3 regions of the Streptomyces sp. NPDC088147 genome follow, and region 3 is predicted to be linked to each of the others. Evidence: riboswitches for the same ligand, from Rfam matches in the RefSeq annotation. Region 3 holds a riboswitch; each other region holds the start of a gene.
The links. Region 3 has a riboswitch for thiamine pyrophosphate ahead of thiO (glycine oxidase ThiO). Riboswitches for the same ligand answer to the same signal wherever they lie in the genome.
Positions count from the first base shown of each region.

Region 1: it holds a riboswitch for thiamine pyrophosphate, as region 3 does, so the genes downstream of both, ACIOGX_RS29310 (thiamine ABC transporter substrate binding subunit) here and thiO (glycine oxidase ThiO) in region 3, are expected to answer to the same signal.
Region 2: it holds a riboswitch for thiamine pyrophosphate, as region 3 does, so the genes downstream of both, thiC (phosphomethylpyrimidine synthase ThiC) here and thiO (glycine oxidase ThiO) in region 3, are expected to answer to the same signal.

Region 1 is NZ_JBIUSY010000009.1:96,047-106,720, forward strand. Features, by position in the region: gene ACIOGX_RS29285 (glycosyltransferase 87 family protein) at 1-744, opposite strand, end outside; gene ACIOGX_RS29290 (sensor histidine kinase) at 917-2,137, shown strand; gene ACIOGX_RS29295 (response regulator transcription factor) at 2,131-2,805, shown strand; partial or broken gene ACIOGX_RS29300 (ABC transporter ATP-binding protein) at 2,948-3,979, opposite strand; gene ACIOGX_RS29305 (ABC transporter permease) at 3,979-5,592, opposite strand; gene ACIOGX_RS29310 (thiamine ABC transporter substrate binding subunit) at 5,664-6,803, opposite strand; TPP riboswitch at 6,887-7,012, opposite strand; gene rlmN (23S rRNA (adenine(2503)-C(2))-methyltransferase RlmN) at 7,069-8,181, opposite strand; gene ACIOGX_RS29320 (phosphatidate cytidylyltransferase) at 8,394-9,464, opposite strand; gene frr (ribosome recycling factor) at 9,464-10,021, opposite strand; gene pyrH (UMP kinase) at 10,148-10,674, opposite strand, start outside.
Region 2 is NZ_JBIUSY010000003.1:656,925-665,609, reverse strand. Features, by position in the region: gene ACIOGX_RS13840 (helix-turn-helix domain-containing protein) at 1-503, opposite strand, end outside; gene ACIOGX_RS13835 (DUF6879 family protein) at 500-1,024, opposite strand; gene ACIOGX_RS13830 (hypothetical protein) at 1,008-1,199, opposite strand; gene ACIOGX_RS13825 (HNH endonuclease family protein) at 1,511-3,145, shown strand; gene thiC (phosphomethylpyrimidine synthase ThiC) at 3,296-5,116, opposite strand; TPP riboswitch at 5,109-5,252, opposite strand; gene ACIOGX_RS13815 (YibE/F family protein) at 5,324-6,772, shown strand; gene ACIOGX_RS13810 (SsgA family sporulation/cell division regulator) at 6,801-7,235, opposite strand; gene ACIOGX_RS13805 (IclR family transcriptional regulator) at 7,337-8,107, opposite strand; gene ACIOGX_RS13800 (DUF5326 family protein) at 8,397-8,621, opposite strand.
Region 3 is NZ_JBIUSY010000002.1:910,403-921,076, forward strand. Features, by position in the region: gene ACIOGX_RS09255 (thiazole synthase) at 1-558, opposite strand, end outside; gene thiS (sulfur carrier protein ThiS) at 562-762, opposite strand; gene thiO (glycine oxidase ThiO) at 759-1,955, opposite strand; TPP riboswitch at 1,953-2,066, opposite strand; gene ACIOGX_RS09270 (hypothetical protein) at 2,117-2,503, shown strand; gene ACIOGX_RS09275 (NAD(P)/FAD-dependent oxidoreductase) at 2,500-3,729, shown strand; gene ACIOGX_RS09280 (Rv2175c family DNA-binding protein) at 3,821-4,186, shown strand; gene thiE (thiamine phosphate synthase) at 4,289-4,948, shown strand; gene metF (methylenetetrahydrofolate reductase [NAD(P)H]) at 5,108-6,025, shown strand; gene ACIOGX_RS09295 (hypothetical protein) at 6,077-7,045, shown strand; gene ACIOGX_RS09300 (phytoene desaturase family protein) at 7,150-8,664, opposite strand; gene ACIOGX_RS09305 (TetR/AcrR family transcriptional regulator) at 9,157-9,765, opposite strand; gene ACIOGX_RS09310 (YhgE/Pip family protein) at 9,831-10,674, opposite strand, start outside.

The DNA of each region.
Region 1 (10,674 bases), on a different contig from region 3:
GGGCACGACGGCCGCCGCGCCGGACGTGAGAGCCACGGCCCCGCAGCGCAGCGCGGGCCGCCGTCCGGAGCGCGCGGCGAGCAGCGCGACGGCCACCGGCAGCGCGGGCCAGGCCGTCCACTTGAGCGCGGCGGCGGCGCCGAGCACCAGCCCGGCGCGCCCCGCCCGGCCCTGTCCGGCGAGCGTCAGTCCCAGACACATCAGCCCGGCGACCGGCAAATCGACTCCGCCGACCGCGAGCGGCAGCGCCACCGGAGGACAGGCGGCGATCAGCAGCACCGGCGCGCTCCGCCGTACAGCGAGCGTCAGGGCGCCGAGGAAGCAGGCGGCGAGCCACCAGCGCGCATCGCCCGGGAGCGCGCCGAAGACCGCCATGCCGGGCAGATACGGGTTGTAGTCGGCGAGTCCCGCGGGCTCCGGGAGGTACGGGCTGCCGGTGCGCAGGAGCAGTTCCCCGGAGCGCTCCACGACGTCGACCTCCAGCTGCCCCCGGCCGGTGGCGACGAGCAGCAGCAGCGGCAGCGCCACCGCGCCCGTCACCGCCACGACCGCGGACCTCCGCACGCCGCCGCCCGGCCGCCCGGCCGCGAGCGCCGCCGCCGCGTAGCCGGCCGCGGCGATCCCTCCCCACACCCGGTGCGGAGCCGGACCGGACACGAGGCCGAAGACCAGCGCCACGACCGCGCACGCCGCCCAGCCGAGCACCCGGTGCCGCGCCGGCCGCGGCCCCCCTTGAGCCGGCATGAACCCCCCTTTCCTGGCGTGGCTCCGAGGCTAGGAAAGGGGCATGCCCGGCACGTCAACCGTGGCTCCGGTCCCGGGAGTCACCCCGTGGTACGAGATCCGGGCCGGGGATCAACCCGTACTCCGACGCGGTGACCGGCGAGGATGCCGAAGAATCAGCGGTATGAGCGGTATGAACGACCGATTCGGGACCCTGCGGGCACGGCTGCGCCGCACGGTCGGCTGCCCCGCGTATCCCTGGGTCACCGGAGCCCTGCTGACGGGCTGTGCGGCGGCGGAGCTGTGGCGCCTGCCGGCCGGGCCGACGGTCTCGGCGGGGGTGCTGGTCTCGGCGGCGTCCCTGATGTGGCGCCGGGCTCTGCCCGCGGTGTCGATTCTGACGGTGGCGTCGGTTCTGATCAGCTTCACCGCCAGTCCCTCGTCCAGTCTCTACGCCACAGCGGCGGCGGCCGGGCTGATCGGCTGCTACACCCTCGGCCGACAGCGGGTACAGCACCCGGCGCTGCTCGTCGGCGGTGGGTTTCTCGCGGCGCTGGCGGCGAATCTGGTGCACATCAGTACCTGGCAGCGCACCGCCCGGGACCTCATCCCCTCCTTGCGGCGAGGCGACGCGTTCTCCCTCGGGTGGTTCGCCGAGACCTTCGTCCTGACCGCCGTGGTCCTCGGCGCCGTCAGCACCGGGGACGCCGTACGGGCACGCGAGGAGACCCGGCGCGAACGGAGCGCCGCGCAGGAACGGCTGATCGCGATGGAGCGCCGCCGGGCGGCGGAGGCCGAGCGCGCGGCGATCGCCCGCGAACTGCACGATGTCGTCTCCCACTCGGTCTCGATGATCGCGGTGCAGGCGGAGAGCGCGGCGTACACCACGCCCGGCCTCTCGCCCGAGGCCCGGACCGCGTTCCAGGACATCGCCGGGACGGCACGCTCGTCGATGGCCGAACTGCGGCGGCTGCTGGGGGTGCTGCGGACCCGTCCCGACGAGAAGGCCGCGACCGCGCCGCCGCCGTCGCTCGACACGCTGGACGAACTGCTGGAGCAGCACCGCGCGGTGGGCGGCGAGGCGGAGCTGCGGTTCACCGGCGAGCGGGGCGCCGCGGGCGAGCGGAACGGACTGCCCGCCTCCTGGGAGCTGTCGGCGTACCGCATCGTGCAGGAGGCGCTGACCAACGCGCGCCGGCACGCGCCCGGCGCCCGTACGCTGGTGGAGATCGGCTATCTCGCCGACCGGCTGGCCATCCGGGTCGGCGACGACGGTCCGGGGCCCGCCGCCGGCCGGCCCTGGGGACACGGTCTGGCGGGGATGCGGGAACGGGCCGCCCTGCTGGGCGGCCGGCTCACGGCCGGTCCGGGGCCTGACGGCGGTTTTCTCGTGGAGGCGGAACTCCCTTGGTGATCAGGGCGATCGTGGCCGACGACCAGGCGGTCGTACGGACCGGCTTCGTCAATCTGCTGGCCACGCAGGACGACATCACCGTGGTGGCGGAGGCGGAGGACGGCGTCGAGGCGGTCCGGGCCGCCGCCGAGCACCGGCCCGATCTGGCGCTGCTCGACATCCGCATGCCGCACAAGAACGGCATCGAGGCGGCCCGCGAGATCCTCGCCGCGTCCGGTGGATCGACGAAGGTGCTGATCCTGACCACCTTCGATCTCGACGAGTACGTGTACGACGCGCTCGCGGCGGGAGCGGGCGGTTTCCTCCTGAAGGACGCGACCTTTCCCGAACTGCTGCACGCCGTACGGGTCGTGGCCAGGGGCGACGCGCTGCTCGCGCCCGAGGTCACCAAGCGGCTGATCGCGGAGTTCGCTCGGCAGCGCGAGTCGGTGCTGCCCGTGCGCACGCTGGACGGGCTGACCGCGCGCGAGGCCGAGGTGCTCGTACTGATCGCGCGCGGTCTGTCCAACGCCGAGATCGCCGGCCGGCTCACCATCTCGGACCACACGGTCAAGACGCATATCAACCGGCTGTTCGCGAAGATGCGGCTCAGGGACCGGGCGCAGGCGGTGATCCTGGCGTACGAACTCGGTCTGGTGCGGCCGGGCGCGGGGCGCCATGACCCGTGAGGTTCGGGGACGGCCCGGCCGTGTCCGCCACCCGCACGCCCGGCCGGCCCCGGTCCGATGCCCGCACGCTCTGCGGGTCCTGATCCGCCGCCCTCATGCCCGGCCGGTCCTGATCCCCCGCCCTCATGCCCGGCCGGTCCTGGGCGGCCAGCACCACCACCTCCTCGGCGGCGAAGGCGACCCCCACCTCCGCGCCCTCCTCCGGCGCCTCGCGCAGCCCGCACTCGGCCTCGATGTCCGGTGCGCCGGTGAGTGCGCCGGGCCGTAGCAGTACGGTGACCCGGCCGCCGGTGAACGTACGCGCCCCGACCGTGCAGCGCAGCCCTTCGCCGGGGTCCACGAGACGTACCCCCGCGGGCCGGACCAGCACCGTCCGCTCGCCCTGGGCCGATCCGTCGGGGACCGGGACCCTGCCCCAGACCGTGTCGGCGACGGCGCCGCTCACCGTCGCGTCCACGACATTGCCGAAGCCGAGGAACCGCGCGACGAAGGCGGAGGCGGGCCGCTGCCAGACCTCCAGCGGGGTGCCGGTCTGGGCGATACGGCCGTCGCGCATCACCACCACCCGGTCGGCGAGCGCGAAGGCCTCCCCCTGGTCATGGGTGACGGCGAGCACGGTCGTGCCCAACCGTCCGAACAGACCGCGCAGTTCGACCACGAGCCGGTCGCGCAGGCCGCGGTCGAGCTGGCCGAGCGGTTCGTCCAGCATCAGCAGCCGCGGCCTCGGCGCGAGCGCCCGTGCCAGCGCGACCCGCTGCTGTTCGCCGCCCGACAGCTCGGCGACGGCCCGGCGGCCGGCCCCCGGCAGCCCGACGAGGTCGAGCAACTCGGCGACGCGGCGGTCCTGTTCGTCCCGGGTGGCGCCGCGTATCCGCAGGCCGAAGGCGACATTGCCGCGCACGTCACGCTGCGGGAAGAGCTGATGGTCCTGGAACATCAGGCCGACGCCGCGCCGGTGCACCGGTACCCCCGACTGGTCGGAGCCGTCGAGCGCCACCCGTCCGCCGGCCGGCTCCTGGAGCCCGGCGACCACCCGCAGCAGCGTCGACTTGCCGCTGCCGCTCGGTCCGAGCACACAGACGATCTCGTGCTCGGCGATCTCCAGATCCACCGCGTCGAGCGCGGTGCGGGAGCCGAACCGTACGGTCACGTCCGACAGGGTCAGCAAGGCCATCAGAACTCTCCCGAGCGGTCGGTACGGATACGTTCCAGCGCCAGCAGCGACACCGCGCACACCACCATCAGGACCGTGGAAAGGGCCATCGCCTGGCCGTAGTTCAGCTCACCCGGCCGCCCCAGCAGCCGTGCGACGGCCACCGGCAGCGTCGGCCGGTCCGGGCGCGCGATGAAGACCGTCGCGCCGAACTCGCCGAGCGAGACGGCGAACGCGAACCCGGCGGCGACCAGCGACGCCCGCCGTACCAGCGGCAGATCCACCTCCCGCCAGGCGCGCAGCGGCGACGCCCCGAGCACGGCCGCCGCCTCGCGCAGCCGACCGTCCACCGCCCGCAGCACCGGCAGCATGGTCCGTACGACGAAGGGGACCCCCACCAGCGCCTGGGCGAGCGGCACCAGGATCCAGGAGGCGCGCAGATCCAGCGGGGGCTTGTCCAGCGTGATCAGGAAACCGAAGCCGACGGTCACGGCCGAGACACCGAGCGGCAGCATCAGCAGCGCGTCGAAGCCCCGCACGAGACGGCCCGCGCGCCGGGTGAGCGCGGCGGCGGCCAGTCCTCCGACCACCAGCGCGACGGCGGTCGCGACGAGCGCGTACCGCAGGGAGTTCCAGACCGCTTCCAGCGGCGGTACGAGGAAGGTGCCGCCGCTGGACTCCACCGATCCGAGGGCCCGGTAGAAGTCGAATCCGTACCCGCCGGGACCACCCAGGGAGCGTTCGACGAGCACCCCCAACGGCACCAGGATCAGCAGCAGTACGGTGCCGAGCACCCCGCAGAGCAGCGCCCACTGCCCGGCGCCGCGCGGCCGGTGTGCGGTCAGCGCGGGGTCGACCAGCCGCAGCGCGGTCTCCCGCCTCCGTACGGTCCACGCGTGCACCGCGAGGACCGCGCCGACCGCCGCGAACTGCACCAGCGTGAGCACGGCGGCGGTGGGCAGATCGAGGAGCTGCGCGGTCTGCCGGTAGATCTCCACCTCAAGGGTGGAGAAGCCGGGGCCGCCCAGGATCTGTACGACCCCGAAGGAGGTGAAGGTGAACAGGAAGACCATCAGCGCGGCGGCGGCGACGGCGGGGCCGAGGGCCGGCAGCGTCACCCGCCACCAGGCCGCGAGCCGTCCCGCGCCGAGCACCCGGGCCGCCTCCTCCTGGCGCGGGTCGAGCTGCGCCCACAGCCCGCCCACCGTCCTGACGACCACCGCGTAGTTGAAGAAGACATGCGCGAGGAGGATCGCCCAGACGGAGGTGTCGAGCCGTACGCCCCACAGGTCGTCGAGGAGTCCGCCGCGCCCGAGCAGCGCCAGGAAGGCGGTGCCGGCCACGACGGTCGGCAGCACGAACGGGACGGTGACGACCGCGCGCAGCAGCTGTTTGCCGGGAAAGTCGAAGCGGGCGAAGACATACGCGCCCGGCAGCGCGATCAGCAGGGTCAGCGCGGTGGAGGCGAGCGCCTGCCAGGTGGTGAACCACAGGACGCCGAGGATGTCCGGGCGGGCCAGTACGTCCCCGATCCGGCCGACCTGCCAGCCGCCGTCCGTCTTCAGCCCCCGGCCCACGATCGCGGCCACCGGATAGGCGAAGAAGACCGCGAAGAAGGCGACGGGCACGGCCATGAGCGCGAGCCGTACGGCGTTTCCGCGCCCCCGGCCGCGCCCCGGCCGTCCTCCCCCCGGCGTCCTGGCGGTTACTTCACTACGAGTGAGGACCACGACTGGATCCACTGCTCACGGTGGGCGGCGATCGTGTCGGGCGCCACGGCCTCGGGCGTGTCGACGGTCGCGCCGAACTTCGTGAACAGCTCCGGCAGCGCGACGTCCTTGACCACGGGGTTGACGAACATGTTCAGCGGCATGTCCGCCTGGAACTTCTCGCCGATCAGGAAGTCCAGCAGCGCCTTGCCGCCGGCCTCGTTCCTCGCGCCGCCCAGCAGCCCGGCGAACTCGGTCTGCCGGAAGCAGGTCCCGGTGGAGACCCCGGTCGGCGCCTCCTCGGGCCGGGGGTCGGCGTACAGCACCTCGACGGGCGGGCTGGAGGCGTACGAGACGACGAGCGGCCGGTCGGCCTTGGCCTTCTTGCCGCCCGCGGAGCCGGAGAAGCTGTCGTTGTACGCCTGCTCCCAGCTGTCCACGACCTGGACTCCGTTGTCCTTCAGCTTCTTCCAGTAGTCCTGCCAGCCCTTGTCGCCGTACCGCGCGACCGTGCCGAGGAGGAAGCCGAGGCCGGGTGAGGAGGTCGCGGCGTTCTCGGTGACGAGGAGGTTCTTGTACTGGGGCTTGATCAGATCGTCGAAGGTCCGCGGCGGCGTCAGCTTCTTGTCCGTGAAGTACTTCTTGTCGTAGTTGACGCAGATGTCGCCGGTGTCGACCGGGGTGACCCGGTTCTTGTCCTTGTCGAGCCGCGCGCTCTCCTCGACGCGGTCCAGGCCCTTCGCCTTGTACGGCGTGAACAGGCCGTTGTCGAGGGCGCGGGAGAGCAGGGTGTTGTCGACACCGAAGAAGACATCGCCCTGGGGCGAACCCTTCGTCAGGATCTCCTTGTTGAGGGCCTCCCCGGCGTCGCCGCTCTTCAGGACCTTGACCGTGTAACCGGTCTCCTTGGTGAACTCCTTCAGCACGGCGGGCGAGGCGTTGAACGAGTCATGGCTGACGAGGGTGACGGTCTTGGACTCCGGGCTGCCGCTGCCGCCGTCACCGGACGACGCGGAGCCGCCGGACCCGCCGCAGGCGGCGAGCGCCGAGACGCCGAGCGCGGCGGCGAGCGCGCCGGCCGCCGCCCTTCTCGTGCCGGTACGCGTACGGGCGGGACGAATACGGGTACTGCTCACTGACTTTCCTCCTGGGATGTCCAGGAGAAGACGCGGCCCTGCCCGGGGTCCGTACGGTCCGGACTCCGGGCAGGGCGCTACAGCTTGAGTGGTGTCCGAACTTCCTACCCAGAATGACCTGGGCAAGGTTCAGAGGGTCTGCGACCGCTGCCCGCTCCCACGGACATGTGCCGCACTCTCAGCGCTGTGGCGCTCCCCTGTCGGAAAATATGCAATACGTTCAGGCCAAGGCTACCCCGTGGCGCCGTACCGACTCCTCCGGCTCCTACCGCTCGGAGGCGGCCAGCTGTCCGCACGCCCCGTCGATCTCCTGGCCCCGGGTGTCCCGTACGGTCACCGGCACGCCGTGGGCCGCGATCGCCTCGACGAACGCCTTCTCGTCCTCGGGGCGCGACGCCGTCCACTTCGAGCCGGGCGTCGGGTTGAGCGGGATCAGATTGACGTGCACCCGCTTGCCCTTGAGCAGCCGGCCCAGCCGGTCGCCGCGCCACGCCTGGTCGTTGATGTCGCGGATCAGCGCGTACTCGATGGAGACCCGGCGGCCCGACTTCTCCGCGTACTCCCAGGCGGCGTCCAGCACTTCCCGCACCTTCCACCGCGTATTGACCGGCACGAGGGTGTCGCGCAGTTCGTCGTCGGGCGCGTGCAGGGAGACGGCGAGCCGGCACTTGAAGCCCTCGTCGGCGAAGCGCAGCATCGCGGGCACCAGACCGACCGTCGAGACGGTGATCCCGCGCTGCGAGAGGCCCAGACCGTCCGGCTCGGGGTCGGTGAGCCGGCGGATCGCCCCGACCACCCGGTTGTAGTTGGCGAGCGGCTCGCCCATCCCCATGAAGACGATGTTGGACAGCCGCGAGGGACCGCCGGGAACCTCGCCGTCACGCAGCGCGCGCATCCCGTCGACGATCTGGTGCACGATCTCGGCGGTGGAGAGATTACGGTCCAGACCGGCCTGGCCGGTGGCGCAGAACGGGCAGTTCATCCCGCAGCCCGCCTGCGAGGAGATGCACATGGTGACCCGGTCCGGGTAGCGCATCAGCACCGACTCGACGAGGGTGCCGTCGTGCAGCCGCCACAAGGTCTTGCGCGTGGTGTCGTCGTCGCACGAGATGTGCCGTACCACCGACATCAGGTCGGGCAGCAGCTCCGTGGCGAGCTTCTGGCGCGCGGCGGCCGGGATGTCGGTCCACTGCTCGGGGTCGTGCGCGTACCGCGCGAAGTAGTGCTGCGACAGCTGCTTGGCGCGGAACGGCTTCTCACCGATCGCGGCGACGGCCTCGCGGCGCTCGGCGGGGGTGAGGTCGGCGAGATGCCGCGGGGGCTTCTTGGCTCCGCGAGGCGCGACGAAAGTGAGTTCTCCGGGTGTCGGCGGGGCCATGAAAAACCAAATCTCCTCGGTGCGGCGAGGCCGGGCTACCCCCGCCGTGGCGGGGAGTACGGCAGGACGGTGCCGGTGCCGGGAGACCTCACGGGAACGGCTTCACAGCCGCGGGGCTCAAAAAGGGCCCGCCACCCGTGAGCGGCGAGCCCTTTCAGGGTAACCGGTACGGGTAGTGCCGCGACGGGCCGACCTCGCCGGGGACGAGAGCACTATCCGGAGCCCACGAAGAGCACCAGCAGCAACCAGACCACGGGCGCCGTGGGCAGCAGGGAGTCCAGCCGGTCCATGATCCCGCCGTGGCCCGGAAGCAGCGTGCCCATGTCCTTGATGCCGAGATCCCGCTTGATCATGGATTCGCCGAGATCACCGAGGGTGGCACTGGCCGCGACCGCGAGCCCGAGCAGCAGTCCCTGCCACCAGACCCCGCCGTCGATCATGAACTCCATGCAGAGCGCACCGGCCGCCATCGCGAAGCCGACGGCTCCGGCCAGCCCCTCCCAGGTCTTGCCGGGGCTGATACGGGGCGCCAGCTTGTGCGTACCGAAGCGCCAGCCGACCGCGTACGCGCCCGTGTCGCTGACGACCGTCAGCACCAGGAACATCAGCACCCGCCACGGGCCGTCGTGCGCGGTGAGCATCATCGCGACGAAGGTGGCCAGGAACGGCACGTAGAACGCGGCGAAGACCCCCGCCGTGACATCTCGGAGATAGCCCTCGGGCGGTTCCGTCATCCGCCAGATCAGCACCGCGAGCGCGGTGAGGGCCATCGCGACCCAGGCACCCTCCGCCCCCCGCGCGTACCCGGCGACGACCATCGCGGCGCCGCCGACGGCGAGTGGCACGAGCGGTGCCTTGATGCCCTTCTTCTCGTGGAGCCGTGAGGTCAGCTCCCACAGCCCGATCACCACCGCGACCGCTATGACGCCGATGAAGACGGCCTTGACGATGAAGAGCGAGGCCGCGACCACCGCGCCGAGCCCGATACCGACCCCTATGGCCGCACGCAGATCGCGTCCGGCCCGCTTCTTCGGCGGGGGTGGCGGAGGGGCTGCCATGGGCTCCTGCGGGGTCTTGTCACGGAACAGGGGGCCGCCCGGCCGAGCGGCCCCCCGGTCGTCATCCTGGTTCCCGCTGTCGGCGGGTCCGTCGGGCACGATGGGCATGGGCCGAGTCTGCTGTGCGGGATGCTCATCGTATGCGGGACCCGCCGGGACAGCCCCCGGGTCGGTCGGTCCCCAGTATCCGGCTGTCGACGAGGCTCCCCGGGAAGAGTCGTTCATCAGACTTCGAGCAGCTCGGCTTCCTTGTGCTTCAGCAGCTCGTCCACCTGCGCGACATACTTCGCGGTGGTGTCGTCGAGCTCCTTCTCGGCGCGGCGGCCCTCGTCCTCGCCGACCTCGCCGTCCTTGATCAGCTTGTCGATGGTCTCCTTGGCCTTGCGGCGGACCGCGCGGATCGAGATCTTCGAGTCCTCGGCCTTGGTCTTGGCGACCTTGATGAACTCCTTGCGCCTGTCCTGCGTCAGCTCGGGGAACACCACCCGGATGATGTTGCCGTCGTTGCTCGGATTGACGCCGAGGTCGGAGTCGCGGATCGCCTGCTCGATATTGCGCAGCGCGCTCTTGTCGAACGGGGTCACCACGGCCATCCGCGCCTCGGGCACGGCGAACGAGGCGAGCTGGTTGATCGGGGTCAGGGCACCGTAATAGTCGGCCACGATCTTGTTGAACATCGCCGGGTGCGCCCGCCCTGTGCGGATCGCGGCGAAGTCGTCTTTGGCGACCAGGACGGCCTTCTCCATCTTCTCCTCGGCCTCGAGGAGGGTCTCTTCGATCACCACTTGCTCCTGCGTGTCTTGAGTGGGCCCGGCGTGCGAATCGGCCGGCGGAACCTGCGTCGCGTCTTGTCCTGCACGGTGTCCGACCGGCAGGGCTTTGTCCATCCCGTGCGGGGCGGCCCCGGATCAGCTCCGGGTGCCCTGGTCGCTCACGAGCGTGCCGATCTTCTCACCCTTGACCGCACGCGCGATATTGCCTTCCTTCAGCAATTCGAAGACGAGGATCGGCAGCTTGTTGTCCTGGCACAGCGTGATGGCGGTCATGTCGGCGACCCGCAGATCTCCGGCGATCACCTCGCCGTACTCCAGGGCGTCGAACTTGACCGCGGCGGGGTTGGTCTTGGGGTCGGAGTCGTACACCCCGTCGACCCCGTTCTTCCCCATCAACAATGCCTCGGCGTCGATCTCCAGCGCGCGCTGGGCGGCCGTGGTGTCGGTCGAGAAGTACGGCATGCCCATACCGGCGCCGAAAATCACGACGCGGCCCTTCTCCAGGTGGCGCACGGCGCGGAGCGGGATGTACGGCTCCGCGACCTGCCCCATGGTGATGGCGGTCTGGACACGGGAGTCGATGCCCTCCTTCTCCAGGAAGTCCTGGAGCGCGAGGCAGTTCATGACCGTGCCGAGCATGCCCATGTAGTCGGAGCGCGCCC
Region 2 (8,685 bases), on a different contig from region 3:
AGAACGGGTTCCGTGATCACGAAGCGGAGCTGCTTCCCTGTGTCGTACAGCACTCGTTGCCGTTCGATCCGTGCACCGATGGTTCGGGCGAGCTGGTCCTCGCTCAGCCCCTTGCCTTGCAGGACAGCTCGTACGTACTCGGGTGTCTGCAACAGGCCGGGGACCAGGGACGGCTGGAACAGCCGTAGGAGCTCCATCGACGCTTCCAGCGCCCGGATCTCCTCCTGCTTCCGGTGGAAGCCCATACGTCTGAACAGCCGCCAGGCCGTCGCCTCCGTGGCCTGAGCTCGGGCCGCGGCCATGTACTCGGCCTTGACCTGTTCGGACACCTCCAAGGCCGTCAGGATGCGCTCCACGTCGATCACGCTGGGCGCCACGTGGCCGTTCTCAATCTTCGACAGCTTGGCGGTGGACATGACCGCGCTACGGGCTACCGCCTTGGCCTCCTTACCGGATGCCTGTCGCAGAGCCCGCAGCGCTGTACCCAGCTCCGTTCTGTTCACCCGCCGTACTTCGCCCACCATTCGGGGAACGGCTCGGCGTGAGCGAGAGCCGTGTCCCGGTAACGGACGAACTCCGCCGCACGCCCGGCCTCAAGGAAGTCCGGCCCGAGGAACACACCTGCGTCGTCGTAGTTCATGACGACGGGGGAAACCTCATCGAACAGCCAGAAGTCCGGCACTCCTGCCAAAGGGTTCGGCCTCTCGGTGACGTCCAGGATGAAGAACTCCTCACCGCCCGTCATGTTCTTCACGTACCCCCAGCCGAGCTCATAGCGGAGGTAGTCCGTCAGCGGACGGGAGACGATGTGCACCCGGTGCATCCGCTTGCCGGCGTGCGTAGCGGCCCGGACGGTCTCGACCCATCCCGCGTTGTAGTCCTCCGGCTGCGGCTCACCCGCCAGGAAGGCCCGGAGGTTATCCGCGCTCGACGGGACGTTGTACTCGTCCAGGATCTCCAGTCGGAATGCCTCGCGGTGGAACGTCTTGAACCGCTCCGCCAGGTTGCTAGATGAGCTGATCACGGATGGCCTTCCGGATGAGTTCCATGGGGATCTCGACCAGGGTCTCGTGCGCCGGGATCTCCAACCCGTGGCCAGTCCGGGTCTCACCCTGCACGAGAAGGGTGTCTCTGTCCGTCGCATACAGCGTGGGACAGTCACCGTTCTCACAGGTCGTTACGAGCTTCCTGGCCTCCACGTGCTGCCCCCTCGCTACGGCTGCCCTGTGTACCGCTTCATGGTCCCGAGTAACACGAGGGCGTTGCAAGGCATCGAATTTCCACAACGGGAAACAGCCCTGCCGACGCCTTGAGCAACCACTTGGCGCGATCGATAGAAGGCACATATGGGCAAAAGGGGAAATTTAGTGTCATACGTAGATAAAAATACTCTCCAGTACGTCGAGGGTAATCATTCACCCCCAATTGACGCCAGAAACCGTTAGTGTGACCGTGATTCGACGCGCGTGAATGACTCTGCCTAGCAGCAGACATGCGAAGGGGACTGGTAATGCCGACACACATGGTCAATCTTGACGCATTGATCCCACGTGAAGATTTTGAGGCTCTGCCGTCCGAACAGGCAGCCCCGACCTCCGTCCTAAGCACCACGTTGAAAATCACTGACCTCACCCAGGACAGTCTTATGTACAACGTCCTGCGGAAACCTGATTTTCAGCGAGAAACGGCTAACTGGACACCCGAAAAGGTTGCCGAACTCGTTCGTAGCTTCCTTGCCGGCGATTTGATTCCTTCCATCATCCTATGGCGCTCCCCAGCTAGCGGGAATATCTTCGTAATTGATGGCGCCCATAGACTCAGCGCGCTCGCCGCTTGGGTCCAAGACGACTACGGCGACAAGCACACATCAATCAGGTTCTTCGATAATTCAATCCCAAGCGAGCAGAAGAAGGCTGCCGAAGCCACGCGCAAGCTGATCCAGCAGAGCATCGGATCGTACGCAGACCTGGGCCTCGCCCTCAGAAACCCCGACACCACTTCGAGGGAGAAGCTTCAGCTCGCAAGAAACCTAAGTGCTTTCGCGGTACACCTCCAGTGGGTGAACGGAGAGGCAGAGAAGGCGGAGAGTTCGTTCTTTAGGATCAACCAACAGGCAACACCAATCGATCCGATCGAACTCGAAATGATCAAGGCGCGCCGAAAGCCCAACGCACTCGCCGCTCGCGCCTTCATCCGAGCAGGCACCGGACACAAATACTGGTCATCTTTCGAGGAGACAGTCCAGGCGGAGATCGAGTCTCTCGCCAAGGATGTCTACGACCTGATCTTCAAACCGAACATGGATATCGCTATCCGCTCGGCCGATCTTCCGGTAGCTGGCAGGGGATACTCTGCTGATAGCGTCAAGATGGTGTTCGAGCTAGTAAATTTCGTCAACAAGACCCGCCGAGACCTGGGCACAGGAAAGCGCGGAAGCAGAAGCCAGGACCAGCTCGACATTTTGGCTGACGACCTCGATGGCGCCAGCACGCTCAAATATATGCGGGCAGTAAAAAGGACCGCTGGCAGGATCGCAGGGAACGAACCGGCGTCCCTCGGACTTCACCCCGCAGTCTATTTCTACAGCGCTACAGGGCGATTTCAGGCGGCGGCTTTCCTGGCCGCGACAGAATTCATCCAAGAGCTGGCAGAGAAGAACCGGCTTTTCAAATTTACGGACATTCGCGAGAAGTTCGAGGAATTCCTGGTCGACCACAAGTATTTCCTGAACCAGATCGTGCAGGCGTACGGAAGTCTGCAGCGTTCCGTGCCATCCATTTTGAAAATGTACCGAGTCGCCTTCGAAGCGATGGCTGAAGGAGCTGACGCCGCCGAGATAGTTGCCCGCCTGCAAGCAGACACCACGTCGCCCCGCGTGCCCGTGAAGGTCACTACCGACGATGACCGGACCCACCGCAGAAATTTCTCGGCCGAGACGAAGAACTCTGTATTCCTGAAGGAGACGTTGACGGCAGCCACCAGGTGTGAAATTTGCAGAGCCCGCCTGGACTTCAAATCCGTCACTGTAGACCACAAGATTCGGAAGGAAGATGGAGGAACAGGGGCTCCCAGCAACGCGGCCTTGACTCACCCGTTCTGCAACTCTGGCTATAAAGAGAGTCGGGAGTCCAGCAGAACGGCCTGAACCGGAAACGGTCAATGAAATGGGCTAGTGCCGGTTTGAAACAAGCGGTCCGGTCTAGCCGAAGCTCACCGACTCACAAGACCGTGGCGCAATAAAATCGGCCCGCGACTCCGCCCATGAGGTCGCGGGCCGATCACATGTGCGCCCTCGTTAGTCGGCCAGCGGCAGGTAGACCCGGTTGCCCGAGGCCGCGAACTCCGCCGACTTCTTGAGCATGCCCTCGGCGATCTCCTCCTCGGACGCCGCCGGCTCGTCGCCGCCGAACTGCTCTGTGATGCTTCTGCTGATCTTCATCGAGCAGAACTTGGGCCCGCACATCGAACAGAAATGCGCGGTCTTCGCGGGTTCGGCCGGCAGGGTCTCGTCATGGAACTCCCGTGCCGTGTCCGGGTCGAGTGCCAGATTGAACTGGTCCTCCCACCGGAACTCGAACCGGGCGTCCGACAGCGCGTCATCCCACTCCTGCGCCCCCGGATGCCCCTTGGCCAGGTCCGCAGCGTGGGCCGCGATCTTGTACGTGATGACACCGGTCTTCACGTCGTCACGATCCGGCAGACCGAGGTGCTCCTTGGGGGTGACGTAGCAGAGCATCGCCGTGCCCCACCACGCGATCATCGCCGCGCCGATGCCGGAGGTGATGTGGTCGTACGCCGGGGCCACATCGGTCGTCAGCGGGCCGAGCGTGTAGAACGGCGCCTCCTCGCAGATCTCCTGCTGAAGGTCGATGTTCTCCTTGATCTTGTGCATCGGGACATGCCCCGGGCCCTCGATCATCGTCTGCACGCCCAGCCGCTTCGCGGTCGAGTTCAGCTCGCCCAGCGTGCGCAACTCGGCGAACTGCGCCTCGTCGTTGGCGTCCGCGATGGAACCGGGCCGCAGACCGTCACCCAGGGAGTACGTCACGTCATACGCCGCGAGGATCTCGCACAGCTCCTCGAAGTTCTCGTAGAGGAACGACTCCTTGTGGTGCGCGAGACACCAGGCGGCCATGATCGAACCGCCGCGCGAGACGATGCCCGTCTTGCGACGGGCCGTCAGCGGCACATACCGCAGCAGCACTCCGGCGTGCACCGTCATGTAGTCGACGCCCTGCTCGGCCTGCTCGATGACCGTGTCCTTGTAGATGTCCCAGGTCAGCTCCTCGGCCTTGCCGTCCACCTTTTCGAGCGCCTGGTACAGCGGGACGGTGCCGATGGGAACGGGGGAGTTGCGCAGCACCCACTCCCGGGTGGTGTGGATATTGCGGCCCGTGGAGAGGTCCATGACCGTGTCCGCGCCCCAGTGGGTCGCCCAGGTCATCTTCTCCACCTCCTCCTCGATGGAGGAGGTGACGGCGGAGTTGCCGATGTTGGCGTTGACCTTCACCAGGAACCGCTTGCCGATGATCATCGGCTCGATCTCCGGGTGATTGACATTGGCCGGCAGGACGGCCCGCCCGGCGGCGATCTCCTCGCGGACGACCTCCGGGGGCACGTTCTCGCGGATCGCGACGTACTCCATCTCCGGGGTGATGTCACCGCGCCGGGCATACGCGAGCTGGGTCACCGGCTGCCCGTCCCTGCTTCGCCTGGGCTGACGCGGCCGGCCGGGGAAGACCGCGTCGAGACCGCGCAGATCGGTCGATCCGCTCCGGAGCAGTCCTCCGCGCGGTGAGGTGTGCTTGAGCCCGTCGTCCTCGGGACGGACCGGTCGGCCCGCGTACTCCTCGGTGTCGCCGCGACCGATGATCCAGTTCTCGCGCAGCGGTGCGAGACCGCGGCGTACGTCGGTTTCGACTCCGGGATCGGTGTACGGACCCGACGTGTCGTACAGCGTGACGTCCTTGCCGTTGGTGAGATGCACCTGACGGACGGGCACCTGGAGGTCCGGGCGCGAACCCTGGACATATCCCTTGTGCCAGCCGATGGACTTTCCGGCCTCGCTCGGCTTCCCCGAATCGGAGGCAGACGGATGTGCGGCCTGAACGGTCATGAGACCTACTCCCTACGCCGGCATTACCCGGTAACAGGTTCAGCGGTCGGCGCAGCGCAGGTGTCCGGGGAAGTGACCCCGGGCACACAGTCAGCGCCCTCTCAGCCCGGTGCTCCGAGCTCCCGCGTGTGCAAAGGTTGCCTCCACGCTAGCGTCATATCCGGCGTGCTGAACAGAGGGCCCCTTCCTTCTTGCGATGATCGGTCGGTGACCCCTCCCCAGCAGACTCACGAAGCGCACGGCCACTCGCACAGCCATGGTCCGGCCGCTCCGGTCTCCCAGCACCTCCGCAAAGTCATCGCGGCGGTCCTGATTCCGTTCGCGGTCGCCGTGGCCGTCGGGCTCGCCGTGCTCTGGCCGGGCGGTGCCCCGGCACACGAGCGCACCGGTGTGGGCTTCGACCGGCAGACGGAGCAGGGCCAGGTCGTACGGATCGAACGGGTCGACTGCAAGGACGTCAACGCCTCCCAGCTCCCGTCGACCGGCGACACCACACAGCCCCAGGGGCGTGAGGCGCAGCGGGCGGAGACCGGGGAGTGCAAGAAGGCCACGGTCGAGGTCACGACCGGCAAGGAGAAGGGGCGGACCTTCGTCGAGGTCGTCCAGCCGGACGCGCCGCGGCAGTTTCACGTGAAACAGGGCGTCGTGGTGGCATACGCACCCGATGCGCCGCGGGATCTCCAGTACTCCGTGACGGACGTGGACCGTAAGCTCCCCCTGACACTGCTGGCGGGGATCTTCGCGCTCGTGGTGGTCGTGGTGGGGCGGATGCGCGGCGTCATGGCGCTGGTCGCGCTCATCGCCTCGTTCGCCGTTCTGACGCTCTTCATCCTGCCCGCGATCTTGCAGGGATCGAATCCGCTGATCGTGGCGGTCGTCGGCGCCAGCGCGATCATGCTGATCGCCCTCTATCTCTGCCACGGTCTGACGGCACGTACCTCGGTCGCGGTCCTGGGCACGCTGATCTCGCTACTGCTGATCGGGCTGCTGGGGTCCGTCTTCATCGGCTGGGCGAGCCTGAGTGGCAACACCGACGACAACACCGGGCTGATCCACGGCCTGTATCCCGAGATCGACATGAGCGGTCTGCTGCTGGCGGGCGTGATCATCGGTTCGCTCGGCGTGCTCGACGATGTGACGGTGACCCAGACCTCGGCGGTCTGGGAGCTACGTCAGGCGGATCCGACGATGGGACCACGCGCGCTCTACCGGGCGGCCATCCGGATCGGCCGGGACCATATCGCCTCGGTGGTCAATACGCTCGTCCTCGCCTACGCGGGCGCGGCGCTGCCGCTGCTGCTGCTCTTCTCGATCGCGCAGTCGAGCATGGGAACGGTCGCGAACAGCGAGCTGGTGGCGGAGGAGATCGTCCGCACGCTGGTGGGTTCGATCGGGCTGGTCGCCTCCGTGCCGGTCACGACAGCGCTGGCGGCGCTGGTGGTCTCCGCCGACCGGCACGCCCCGGAGGCGCCTGGCATGGCACCGTACCCGGCGCCCGCGGGACCGGGCCCCGGCCCGGGTTCGGCGCCAGGACAGGGGGCAGCGCCCGGACACGGTTCAGCGCCTGAACAGGGTTCTACGACGGCCACCTCGCTGCCGGCGCAGAACGCGCTGACCCGCAAGCTCGGTGGCAGGGGACGCCGGCGCAAGAAGTGACCGTGCTGGCGTGAGGCCGGACGGTCGGTCAGCCGGCGTTCTCCTCGGCGAGGATGCGACCGAGCGCCTCCTCCAGATTGCCCTCGAAGTCACTGAGCGTGCGCTCCTGACCGAGCGGGACCAACCGGTCCGTACGGTCGAGGAAGGCCACCAGCGGCGCCGCGCTGACGCGGAAGAGCGCGTGATCGTCGCCGACCTGGAGCCGCATATGGACGTCGGAGAGGTCCTCCGGCGTGGTCGGCGCGATATGCACATCGCCGTCCCCACTGGGCGTGTTGATTCCGTCGAGCAGCAGTTCGCGGCCGAAAGTCCAGGTCACGGGGGCATCGCCGGGCAGATGGAAGGTCATCCGCACGGCGTAGGGATCCCGCATCTCGTAGTGGAGTTCCACCGGGATTCGGAACGAGAGCTCCTCGGAGACGAGGAAGCTCATCAGGACCTCGGCCTGGACCGACTCGCGCATCGTGTACTCCGGAGTAGATGAAGCAGTGGCTGGGAATGATCCCATGGACCCTCTTGACGCAATCGTGCTGTAAGCGCTAGCGGATCACAAGGAGTAATTTTTCAGATACTGATAGAGACGGCGAGAGAGTTCGCCAGCGATTCGATCTCTCTGCGTAACCGCTCGACCGCCAGAAGCAGCTGTTCCTGCTGATGGAGTGGTATGGAAATGGCCACGGCGCCCGCGGCGGCTCCGGCCTCGATCGGTACGGCCGCGTAGACGGTGCCGAGCCGGTATTCCTGTCGCTCCACCACCGGCTCCGCGGGTCCCAGCGACCCGAGGCGCTCCAGCAGCGTCCCGCGGTCCGGTACGGAATAGGGCGTGAGCGGGCGGACGGGGTAGCGGTCCAGATGGTCGCGGCGGGATTCCTCGTCGAGCCGGCTGAGCAGACACTGCCCGAGCGCGTGTGCGTGCCCGCTCTCGCGGATGTCCGCCCCGTCGGCGACCGCCGGGGCCGCGGGGCTGTCCGCCACGGAGACGAGATCGATCTCACCGTTGTCGTAGACCGCGAAGTACACCGGGGCCCCGGTCGCGTCGTGCCATCGGCCGAGCGATTCGGTGATCTTGCTGCGACGATTCTGCGGGGCGTCGCCGTGCGCCAGCCGCTGTACGGCGTCGCCGAGTACGAAGACGCCCCTCTCCCGTCGGAGATAGCCCTCGTGTGTGAGCGTGCGCAGCAGGTGGTAGGCGGTGGGGAGCGGGAGGCCGGCCTCGCGTGCGAGCTGCTTCGCGGGGGCCCCGTCCGGATGGGAGGCCGCCGACTCCAGCAGTCGCAGCGCTCGCTGTACCGAACCGATCAGAGTTGGGGCTGCGGTACGTGTAGCTGTGGCCAAAGGTCACCCCCAGGCGTGCTGACGGGCGAGAGCCCGCCCGCGGGGGCCGCCCCCGCGCGCCCGCCGCACTCCTGAGGGAACCGAGGGACCGAAGGCACCTCGAGACGGATCCGAGGAACCTTGAGGCCCCGCCCAGAAAAATCGCACAAACCAATGGTCAGAGCGATCTTCGATGGTGTTTTCCCAGGGCGCGACAGTGGTTTGCCACTCTAAGGGCAGGCCGGGGCGAGGGATGTTTTCCCCTTCACCTTTCCCTCGCGCGGGCTAACGGCCGTTCGAGCGGGGAGTTCTACCAGTCACCGCGCGACGAGGAGGAAGAGGAAGACATGAACTTCCGTACGACATAGACCAGTCCGCCGACCAGGGCCACCAGGATCAGCAGCTTGAAGAGCAGGCCGACCACGATCGAGACGACCGTCGTGATCAGTCCGCCGAACACGACGAGGACGATCACGGGAACCGCGATCCACTTCACCCACCAGGGAAGCCCCGAGAGTACGCCCCGAACCGCCATCGTCCTTACCTCGCTTCGCCGAAAAGCCCGAGTATCCGTCTTGCTCCCTCGATGCTAGAGGCGA
Region 3 (10,674 bases):
GCCCGCGTCCAGGATCACCGGCACCCCCGCCCGCTCCACGATCAGCTCGAAGTTGTGCGGATTGCGGATACCGAGGCCGGAGCCGATCGGGGAGCCCAGCGGCATGATCGCCGCGCACCCCACGTCCTCCAGCTTCGCCGCGAGCACGGGATCGTCGTTGGTGTACGGCAGGACCGTGAAGCCGTCGTCGACGAGGGTCTCCGCCGCGTCGAGCAGCTCGATGGGGTCGGGCAGCAGCGTGCGCTCGTCCGCGACCACCTCCAGCTTGATCCAGTCCGTACCGAGCGCCTCGCGGGCGAGACGCGCCGTGAGCACCGCCTCCCCGGCGGTGAAGCAGCCCGCCGTGTTGGGCAGCGCGCGGATGCCGAGCGAGTCGAGTACGGACAGGACGGAGCCGTGCACGGCGGGGTCGAGGCGGCGCATCGCGACCGTGGTGAGTTCGGTGCCCGAGGCGGTCAGGGAGCGTTCCAGCACGTCGAGGCTGGGCGCGCCGCCCGTGCCCATGATCAGCCGGGAGGCGAACGTGGCGGAGCCGATGGTCAGCGGGTCGTCGGCCATGGTTCAGCCTCCCTGGACCGCGGTGAGGACTTCGACGCGGTCGCCGTCGTTGAGCGGTGTGCCGGACCAGCGGGTGCGCGGGATCACCGTCTCGTTGACGGCCGCGGCGACCCCCGAGGGCGCGGGGGCGAGCGTGGCGACCACGACGTCGAGGGTGGTGGCGGGCGCGAGCTCGCGGGGCTCGCCGTTCACGGAGATGTTCATGCGGTCTGCTCCTGACGGATGGACGCGACGGGCGAGGGGCGCGAGGAGAACCGCGACGGGGAGAAGGCACGGGCCTCCGGGGGCAGTTCGCCGGTCGTCAGCACCGTGGCCATCGCGTCGCCCGTGACGGGCGTGAGCAGGACCCCGTTGCGGTAGTGGCCGGTGGCCAGGGACAGCCCCGGCAGCGCGGTGGGTCCGAGCAGCGGCGCGTTGTCCGGTGAGCCGGGGCGCAGCCCGGCGACGGTTTCGGTGAGCGGCAGTTCCGTGATGCCGGGGACGAGTTCGTGCGCGTCCCGCAGCAGTTGGTACACCCCGCCCGCCGTGACCGTGGTGTCCCAGCCGAGTTCCTCGCTGGTGGCGCCGACGACCAGTTCGCCGTTCTCGCGCGGCACCAGATAGACGTGGCTGCCGCGCACGGCGGCCCGTACCGTCCTGGAGAGGAAGGGCGCGTATGTACCGGGCACGGTCAGGCGCAGGACCTGGCCCTTGACGGGCCGTACCGGCGGCAGGACATCGGCCGGTACGCCCCCGAGCCGGCCGCTGAGGCTGCCGCCCGCCAGCACCACCTGGTCCGCGGTGAGCGCGCTGCCGTCGGCCAGGACGGCGCCGGCGGCCCGGTCGCCCACGACGGAGAGCCGGTCGGCGTGGGCGCGGTGGACGACCACCCCGGCCCGTTCGCACGCGGTCAGCAGGGCCGCCGCCAGCCGGCGGGGATCGATCTGGTGGTCCTCGTCGACGCGCAGACCGCCGCGTACGCCCGGCGCGAGCATCGGCTCCAGGCGCCGGCACTCACGGCCCGTGAGCCACTGGGACGTCAGCCCGCAACGCTGCTGGAAGGCGTGCAGTTCGCGCAACTGTGCGCGGTCGTCGGTGTCGAGGGCGACGGCGAGCGTGCCGCACGCCCGGTAGCCGGTGTCCTGCCCGCTCGCCGCCTCCAGTTCGGCGACGAAGTCCGGATAGCGCGCGGCGGAGGCGAGGTTGAGGCCGAGCAACGTCTCCTCGCCGTAGTGGAGTTCGGTGACGGCCGCGAGCATCCCCGCCGCGACCCGCGCCGCGCCGCCGCCGGGATCGGGGTCGGTGACGGCGGTGCGCAGCCCGTGCTGCGCCGCGCGCCAGGCGGTGACCAGCCCGATGATCCCGCCCCCGATGACGAGGACGTCGGAGCCCGTTGTTCCTTCATGGGGTGACTGCATGGGCGTCCAGCCCCTCCCTTCGCCGGCATGACCCGGATCAGGTTCGTACGGTCGGAGGCCGCCTCAGCCTCCCTCTCAGCCCGGTGCGTCCGGACTCCCGCGAGGTAGTGTCGGCTGCCAGCCTAACGCCCTGACCTCCGCGCTGTAAGGGAGCGATTACCGTGGCCCGTTCACTGGACGGACTCGTCCTTTCCCCGGTCGCCGACCAGGCACCGGGGCAGGTGGGCACCGCCACCCGCTTCGTCTACCGCGAGGAGGACGGCGTGATCCGCGCCGAGTACGAGGGCGGTGACGTGGTCCGCGGCTATCTCGTCGGGACGCGCGAGGGCGACCGGCTGGACTTCCGGTACGTACAGCTGAAGCGGGACGGCGCGACGTCGTCGGGGCACTGCGTCTCCACCGTGGTCGGCCTTCCCGACGGCCGGGTGCGGCTGGAGGAGACCTGGGAGTGGGAGTCCCAGGAGGGCAGCGGCACGAGCGTGGTGGAACAGGTTCCCGCCGACATTCCGGGAGTTGTCCGGGACGGGCTGTCTAAGGTGATCGGGTGAGCGAGAGACAGCGGGAGACAGAACCGGCCGGAGAGCCGAGGGTGGTCGTCGTCGGCGCGGGCATGGCGGGCGTGCAGACCGCGGTGGCCCTGCGGGAGAAGGGCTTCGGCGGCCCGGTCACCGTACTCGGCGCCGAGCCGCATCCACCGTACGACCGGCCCCCGCTCTCCAAGGCGGTCCTGCTGGGCAAGGCGGAGAGCCCGGCCTTCGACATCGACTTCGCGGCGCTGTCCGTCCGGCTCAGGCTCGGCCTCGACGTGACCGGACTGCGCCCCGGCGCGCGGGAACTGGACACCGCGCGCGGGCCCGTCCCGTACGACGTCCTCGTCATCGCGACCGGCGCGGAACCGATCGCCCTGCCGGGCACCGAGTCGCTGCCCGGCGTCCATCTGCTGCGCACGCTGGACGACGCGGAGCGGCTGCGTCCGGTGCTCGGCCGCAGGCAGCGGGTCGTGGTCGTCGGCGCGGGGTGGATCGGCGCGGAGTTCACCACGGCCGCCCGGGAGGCGGGCTGCGCCGTGACGGTCGTCGAGGCGGCCGACCGGCCGCTCGCGGGCGCCCTGCCCGCCGACGTCGCCGCTCCCATGACCGGCTGGTACGCGGAGAGCGGCGCCGAACTGCTGACGGACGCCCGGGTGGCCGGTGTCGAACCGGGCGCGGTGCTCCTCGCGGACGGCCGGCGGCTGGACGCGGACGCGGTGGTCGTGGGCATCGGCGCGCGGCCCGCGACGGGCTGGCTGGCCGGATCGGGGATGGAGCTGGGCCCGGACGGCGCCATCGTGGCGGACGAGCGGCTGCGGACCTCGCTGCCGGAGGTGTACGCGGTGGGTGACTGCGCCTCGTTCCCCTCGGCCCGTTACGGAGAGCGACTGCTCGTCCATCACTGGGACAACGCGCTCCAGGGGCCGCGCACGGTCGCCGCGCAGGTGGTCGGCGAGACCGACGAGATCTACGACCCCGTGCCGTACTTCTGGTCCGAGCAGTTCGGCCGCTTCGTGCAGTACGCGGGCCACCACGCGGACGGTGACACCCTGGTCCGGCGCGGTGATCCCGCCGGGAGCGCCTGGTCGGTGGTGTGGCTGCGGGACGGGGCGCCGACCGCGCTGCTGGCCGTCGGCAGGCCCCGGGATCTGGCGCAGGGCCGCAAGCTCATCGAGGCGGGCGCGCGGCTGGATCCGGAGCGGACCGCGGACCCGTCCGTACCGCTGCGCAAGGCCGTGCTCTGACCTCGTGCGGGATCGCGGCACCGCCGGGGCGGCGGCCCGATTGGGGCTTCTCGGCTACCGTCTGTCAGTCCGGGATGGCACGCTTGTCCTTGTGACCGAGATTGACGCAAAGATCGATGCTCTCGTCCCCGCCTGGCTTCACCTGCCCGACATCGCGGAAAAGCTCGACGTCGAGGTGACGCGTGTGCGGCAGTTGGTGAAGGAAGGCCAGCTGATCGCGGTGCGCCGCGGCGAGAACAGGACGCTCCAGGTGCCCGCCGCCTTCATCGACGGCAACAAGGTGGTCAAGGGCCTCGCCGGCACCCTGACGCTCCTGAGGGACGACAGTTTCACCGACGAAGAGATGCTCGAGTGGCTCTTCACCCCCGACCCCAGCCTGCCGGGCACGCCCGCGCAGGCGCTCAGTGAGAATCGCGGCACGGAGGTGAAGCGCCGGGCCCAGGCGCTCGCCGTCTGACGACATCGCCATCCGCGGTGCGCGGCGCCCCCGTACGGCCGTCCGCCGGCCGTACGCGGGCCGCCGCGCACCGCCGACCCACACATCACGGGGGGATCTTCCATGGCCACGGCTTCCGCGGCTTCCGCGTCGCTGTCCGACGCCCGGCTCTATCTGTGCACGGACGCCCGTAAGCGGCAGGGGGATCTCGCCGAGTTCCTCGACGCCGTGCTCGCGTCGGGCGTGGACATCGTGCAGCTGCGCGACAAGGGCATGGAGGCGGCCGAGGAGCTGGACCACCTCCAGGTCTTCGCCGACGCCTGCCGCAGGCACGGCCGGCTGCTCGCCGTGAACGACCGCGCCGATGTGGCCCATGCCATCGGCTCCGACGTGCTGCATCTGGGACAGGGCGATCTGCCCGTCCCCGCCGCGCGCGCGATCCTCGGGGACAGGCCGCTGATCGGCCGTTCCACCCATGCCGAGGCCGAGGTGGACGCGGCGGTCGCCGAGCCCGGCGTGGACTACTTCTGTACGGGCCCCTGCTGGCCCACCCCCACCAAGCCGGGCCGCCACGCCCCGGGGCTCGACCTGGTGCGGTACGCCGCGTCCCGTGCCACGGATCGTCCGTGGTTCGCGATCGGCGGGATCGACGCCGCCCGTCTCGACGAGGTGCTGGACGCCGGTGCCCGCAGGGTCGTCGTCGTCCGGGCGATCACCGAGGCGGACGACCCGGCGGCGGCGACCGCGGCCCTGGCGAAGCGCGTGCGCGACCGTGCCGTGTGACGGCGGCGGGGTGTACGGATGGCCGGAGTGCGGCGTACGGATGACGGGAGCGCGGCGCACGGGGACGTGCCGTGCCGGAGCGCGGCTACTTAACCGGCAATCCGGGCAAAAGCCCCTCGTCCGGTTGGGGGACCGCCCCACCCTCGATAGCCTGCACATATGGCCCTAGGCACAGCTTCGACCAGATCGGATCACGCGCTGACCGTGCGTGATCTGCTCGCGACCGGCAAGACTTCGTACTCGTTCGAGTTCTGGGCGCCCAAGACGGAGAAGGGCGAGCGGAACCTCTGGAACGCGTTGCGCCGGATCGAAGCGGTCGCCCCGAGCTTCGTCTCCGTGACCTACGGCGCGGGTGGCTCCACCCGCGCGGGCACGGTCAGGGCCACCGAGCGGATCGCCGCCGACAGCACGCTCACACCGGTCGCGCACCTCACTGCCGTCGGTCAGTCCGTCGCCGAGCTGCGCAACATGGTCGGGCAGTACGCCGACGCCGGGATCCGCAACATCCTCGCCGTACGCGGCGATCCGCCCGGCGACCCCATGGGCGAGTGGGTCAAGCACCCGGACGGTGTGCGCTACGCCGTTGAACTGGTCAGGCTGATCAAGGAGTCCGGCGACTTCTGCGTCGGAGTGGCGGCCTTCCCCGAGATGCATCCGCGGTCCACCGACTGGGACACGGACGTCAGGCACTTCGTGGACAAGTGCCGCGCGGGCGCCGATTACGCGATCACGCAGATGTTCTTCGACCCCGAGGGCTATCTGCGGCTGCGCGACCGCGCCGCCGCGGCCGGTTGCGAGACGCCCATCATTCCGGAAATCATGCCCGTCACCAGTGTGAAGATGCTGGAGCGATTGCCACAGCTCTCCACCGCGGTCTTCCCGCCCGAGCTGAAAGAGCGGATCCTCTCCGTCAGGGAGGATCCCGCCGCTGTACGCTCCATTGGCATCGAGTTCGCGACGGAGTTCTGCGCCGAGCTGCTCTCCGAGGGTGTCCCCGGCTTGCACTTCATCACGCTCAACAACTCCACGGCGACGCTCGAAATCTACGAGAATCTCGGACTGCACGAGCAGTCGTGACCGGCCGTACCCGCCCTGTCCCCGGGCGGTGGGCCCAGGAGAGGGGCGGGCATGGGCTGGACGGTCCTCTACATCGCTTTCGGCATCGTGGCCCTGTGGCTGCTCGGTGAGGTGCTGCTCCAGTACAAGGCGCGGCTGCGCTGGCGCGTGCTCGCCTTCACCGGGTTCATGGGCGTGGTCCTCGGCGTACTGATCCCTTCCATATTCGTCATCGCGCTGGGCGCGATCGCGTTCGCGGTCGGCCAGACGTATGTGACGCTGTCCTTCCGCCGCGGCTTCTCGACGGGCTGGGCGATAGGCGGCAGTCCGGGCGCGAGCCGCCGCCGCAAGGCAGGGAGCCGGCAGGCGCAGGAGCGCGAACCCGCGCTGGAGGTCTCGGACCTGGAGTACGAACCGGCCGCGTACGAACCGCCCGCGTACGAGCCGGAGGCGCCCGCGCCGACCGCCGCGGTCTACGAGCCGGAGCCGCTGCCCGACGACACGGGGCAGTACGGGATATACGACGACGCGGCCCGTGAGGCGCGTCAGCAGCCGCACGCGGGCGCGGGCATGGGCGCGGGCACCGCGCCCGGTGCCGGCGCGCACGAGTACGGCGACGGCGGCGGATACGACGCGTATCCGGGGTACGGGCAGCACCAGCCCGCGGGCCAGGACGGATACGTGCCCCAGGACGCCTACCACTCCGGTCAGGACATGTATCCCGGCCAGGACGCGTACGCGCAGCAGCAGTACGGCTACGACGCCGGGCAGCAGCAGTACGCCGGGTACACCGACCCGTACGCCGGCTCGGCCGACAGCGGCGGGCAGTACGGCTCGTACGACAGCTTCGGCGGCCGGCAGCAGTACGCCGACCCGTACGGCAACCAGCAGCAGTACGGCGGCGACACCCCGCCCGGCGGCGTGTGGGTCCCGCAGCAGCGCGACCGCGACGGCGAGCAGTTCCCGCCGATGCCCCACGAAGAGCCGCGCCGGCCCGGCTACCCGGACCCCGACTACAACGAGCAGCAGTACCGCTACTGACGGGCGACCGACGACGGGCGACCGGCGACGCGCGTCGGCGGGCCGTCAGGAACGGTCGGCGGCGCGCCCGTTGACCGAGCGGGCATGGTGACGGCCCGCGTGGCTCACCGCGAGCCGCGGAAGTCCGCCCCTTCGACGATCAGTCCGGCGACCAGCGCCCCCGACATCCCGGCGTGCGCGAGCCCGCCGCCCGGATGCGCCCAGCCTCCCGCGCGGTACAGCCCGGACAGCCGGGTGGGGTTCCCCGGAAGCAGCAGCCGGCCCTCGGCCCCGGCCAGCGCGGGCGCCGGTACGGAACCGCCCGCGGCCCCCGTCAGCGCCGCCGTATCGGCCGGGGTGCGCACCTCGCGCCACAGGAGCCGCTCCGCGATTCCCGGCACGGCGGCCCCGGCGGCCGCCACCAGCGCATCGGCGTACCGCTCGCGCAGCGCGGCGTCGGACCAGTCGACCGGCCCGTCCGGGGCCACCGTCGCGGTGAGCGTGACCGCCTCGTGGCCGTCGTCGGGGCGCGTCGCCGCGTCGTCGGGCCGCAGCACCGTGACCGTGGGCCGCGCCGCGGTCCGCCCGGCGAACACCTCGGCCGCCTCGGCGCTTCCGTCGGGGGAGTGCACCACCGTCCGGTGCGCGGCGCCGGGTTCGCGGGCGCCGCGCAGCGCCAGCAGCACCGTGAACCGGCCCGGCCGCACGGCACCACCCGCGTCCGTGCCGGGCGGCCGTACGTCACCGTCCGCGTCGAGCCGCCACTCCACGAGAGGGCCGGGCGCGATTCCCGCCACCACATGGTCGGCCTCCGCGACCGTGCCGTCCGCCAGCTCGATGCCCGTCGCCGCGCCGTCCTTCTCGACGATCCGGGTCACCTCGGCGCCGAAGACGAACTCCACCCGGCGGGCCAGGCACCGTTCGTACACCGCGCGCGCCAACTCCCGCATGCCGCCCCCGACATACCAGCTGCCGAAGGTCTGCTCCAGATACGGCAGCAGGGCGGCGCTCGCCGGGGCGTGCCGCGGGTCGAGCCCGTACGACAGGGCGTAGCCGTCCAACAGCGCCGCCAGCCGCGGGTCGGCCAGCTCCCAGGCACCGATCTCCGCGACCGTCGTGGCCTGCCGGGCGCCGCGGAGCAGCCGCCGCTGCCGTACGGCCGGATACGGATCCCGGCCCAGCACCCGCCAGTCCGCCCACAGCGGCTCCTCCAGCAGCGGGCGCCGCGAGCGGTCCCAGGCGTCCCGGGCCCGGCCGAGGAACTCCCCCCAGCGCTCCCCGGCGCCCGCGCCCAGCGCCGCGTCCAGGGCGGAGACCACGCCGCCGCGCGACGCGTTGGGCAGCCGTACGCCGGTGCCGTCGGCGAAGACATGCCGGCTCGCCGGATCCACCTGACCGAGCCGGACGCGGCTCTCCAGCGGCTCCTTGCCGGTCTTGACGAAGAGATCGCGGTAGACGGCCGGCAGATGCAGCAGACCGGGCCCGGTGTCGAAGACGAACCCGTCCCGCTCGAACCGGCCCACCGACCCGCCGTACGTCGCCGCGCGTTCGTACACCGTCACCCGCTGACCCGCCACCGCGAGCCGGGCGGCCGCCGCCATGGCGCCCATCCCGGCGCCGATCACCGCAATCCGTGCCATGGCAGCGATTTTAGAGCGCCGGGGGAGCACCGGTCTCCGGCCGTTCCCCGCGTGATGCCACGACCGCGCCGCGTGATGCCACGGCCGTGCTGGGCGGGAGTACGCAGGACTGAGTACCGGTACCTAGTGGGGGAGATGAGTAGGCACGCGGATGGGCTCCGACCTGCGCGGACGGAAGAGTGGGGACCACGGAAGGGGCGCGGCGCCGGCACCGCCGACACGGGGCGGCGGAACTGCGCGGCTCCCCTGACGTAACGGGGGTGCGGACGGGGAGCCCAGCGACCACGGGGGATCAGAGGATCACGGGGAAGCGGGCTCTCCGGCATCCCGGAGAACGGGGTACGGGGACCGGGGGGTACGGGGACTGGGGGTGCGAGGACCGGGGGGTACCGGGGGATACGGGATACGGGGGAACGCGCCGGTCCGGCGAGGCTCAGGGGGATGGAGCCTCACCGGACCGGCGCACGTACGTACGCGGGGCGCGTACGGGCGTCAGCGTCCGCCGACCCGGCCGTGCAGCAGCCGCGAGAGCGCCGCGTGCACATCGTCCATGGACCGCTCGGGCTGGAACGCCTGCCAGTCGAGCGCCGCCACGAGCACCATCCCGACCAGCGCCGCCGCCGTCAGGGGCACGTCGATCTCGTCGCTCAGCTCACCGCCCTCGACGGCCTCCCCGAGCACCCTCTCGACGACCGCGACGGCCTCCTGGCGCACCACCAACAGCGTCGACTGCCAGGCCCGGTTGGTCCGCCACAGCTCGGCGACGTACAGCTGTGTGAAAGCGGGATAGCGGTCGATGAAGACCAGACCGGCCCCGATCATCGCGTCCAGCGCCTCGATCTTGCTGCCGCCGCGCTCCGCCGTGGTGTCGGCCGCCGTCCGCAGGGACGAGGCGAGCAGTCCGACGCCGTGCCGCAGCAGCTCCTCGAAAAGCTCCGTCTTGCTCTTGAAGTTGTAGTAGACCGTGCCCTTGGCGACCCCGGCGCGTTCGGCGATCTCGTCCACCGTCGTCGCCGAGAAGCCCTGTTCGGCGATGAGGGTCACCGCCGCCTCGTAGAGCTTCTGCCGGGTGGCCTGGCGGCGGGTGCTGCTGCTGTCCATGGCGACGATTGTCACAGGTCCTCCGCCGTCACAGCTCCTCCGCGCCCGCCGCATGTCCTGCGCGCTCACAGGCTCAGCTCGGGGTGCAGCCGGTCCAGTGTCCATACCTGCTTGCGCCGCGCGGACAGGGCGGTCAGCGCCAGCGCGCCCGCGGTGAAGGCGGCGAGCACGGCACAGCCCTGCCATACGGGGCCGAGCCCGCCGCCCGAGATGAGTCTGCGCAGCGCGTCGACCACGTAACTCATCGGCAGGAAGGGGTGGATGGCGCCGAAGAAGCCCGGACTGGTCTGGACGGGATAGGTGCCGCCCGCCGAGGTCAGCTGGAGCATCAGCAGCGCCAGCACGAGGATCCGGCCCGCCGGTCCGAAGCGGGCGTTGAGCCACTGGACGATCGCGGTGAAGCAGCAGGTGACCAGCGCCAGGAAGCCGACCGTTCCGGCGGCGCGCGCCATCTCCAGGCCGATGGCCCAGTGCAGTACGGAGATCAGCGCGCCGGCCTGGAGCAGTCCGATCGCGGCGACGGGCAGCCAGCCCGCGAGGGCGATACGCCAGGCCGAGGCGCCGGCGGCCAGCGCGCGCCGGTTCAGCGGCTGGATCAGCATGTACGCCACCATCGCGCCGACCCAGAGGGAGAGCGGGATGAAGTACGGGGCGAAGCCGGTGCCGTAGTTGGGCGCGGCGTGCAGCGAGCGCGAGGCGAGCTGGACGGGGTCGGCCATCACCTCCGTCCGCCGGTCGCGGTCGGTCTTGTCGTAGTCGGGGATCTCTTTGGCGCCGTCGTCGAGCCCTCCGGCCAGCTCGGCCGATCCGTCGGCGAGCTTGAAGAGCCCGCCGTCGAGGGTGTCCGCGCCGGTACTGAGCTTGCCGACACCGGTGTTGAGCGTGGCGGAGCCCTTCTTGGCGTCGGTC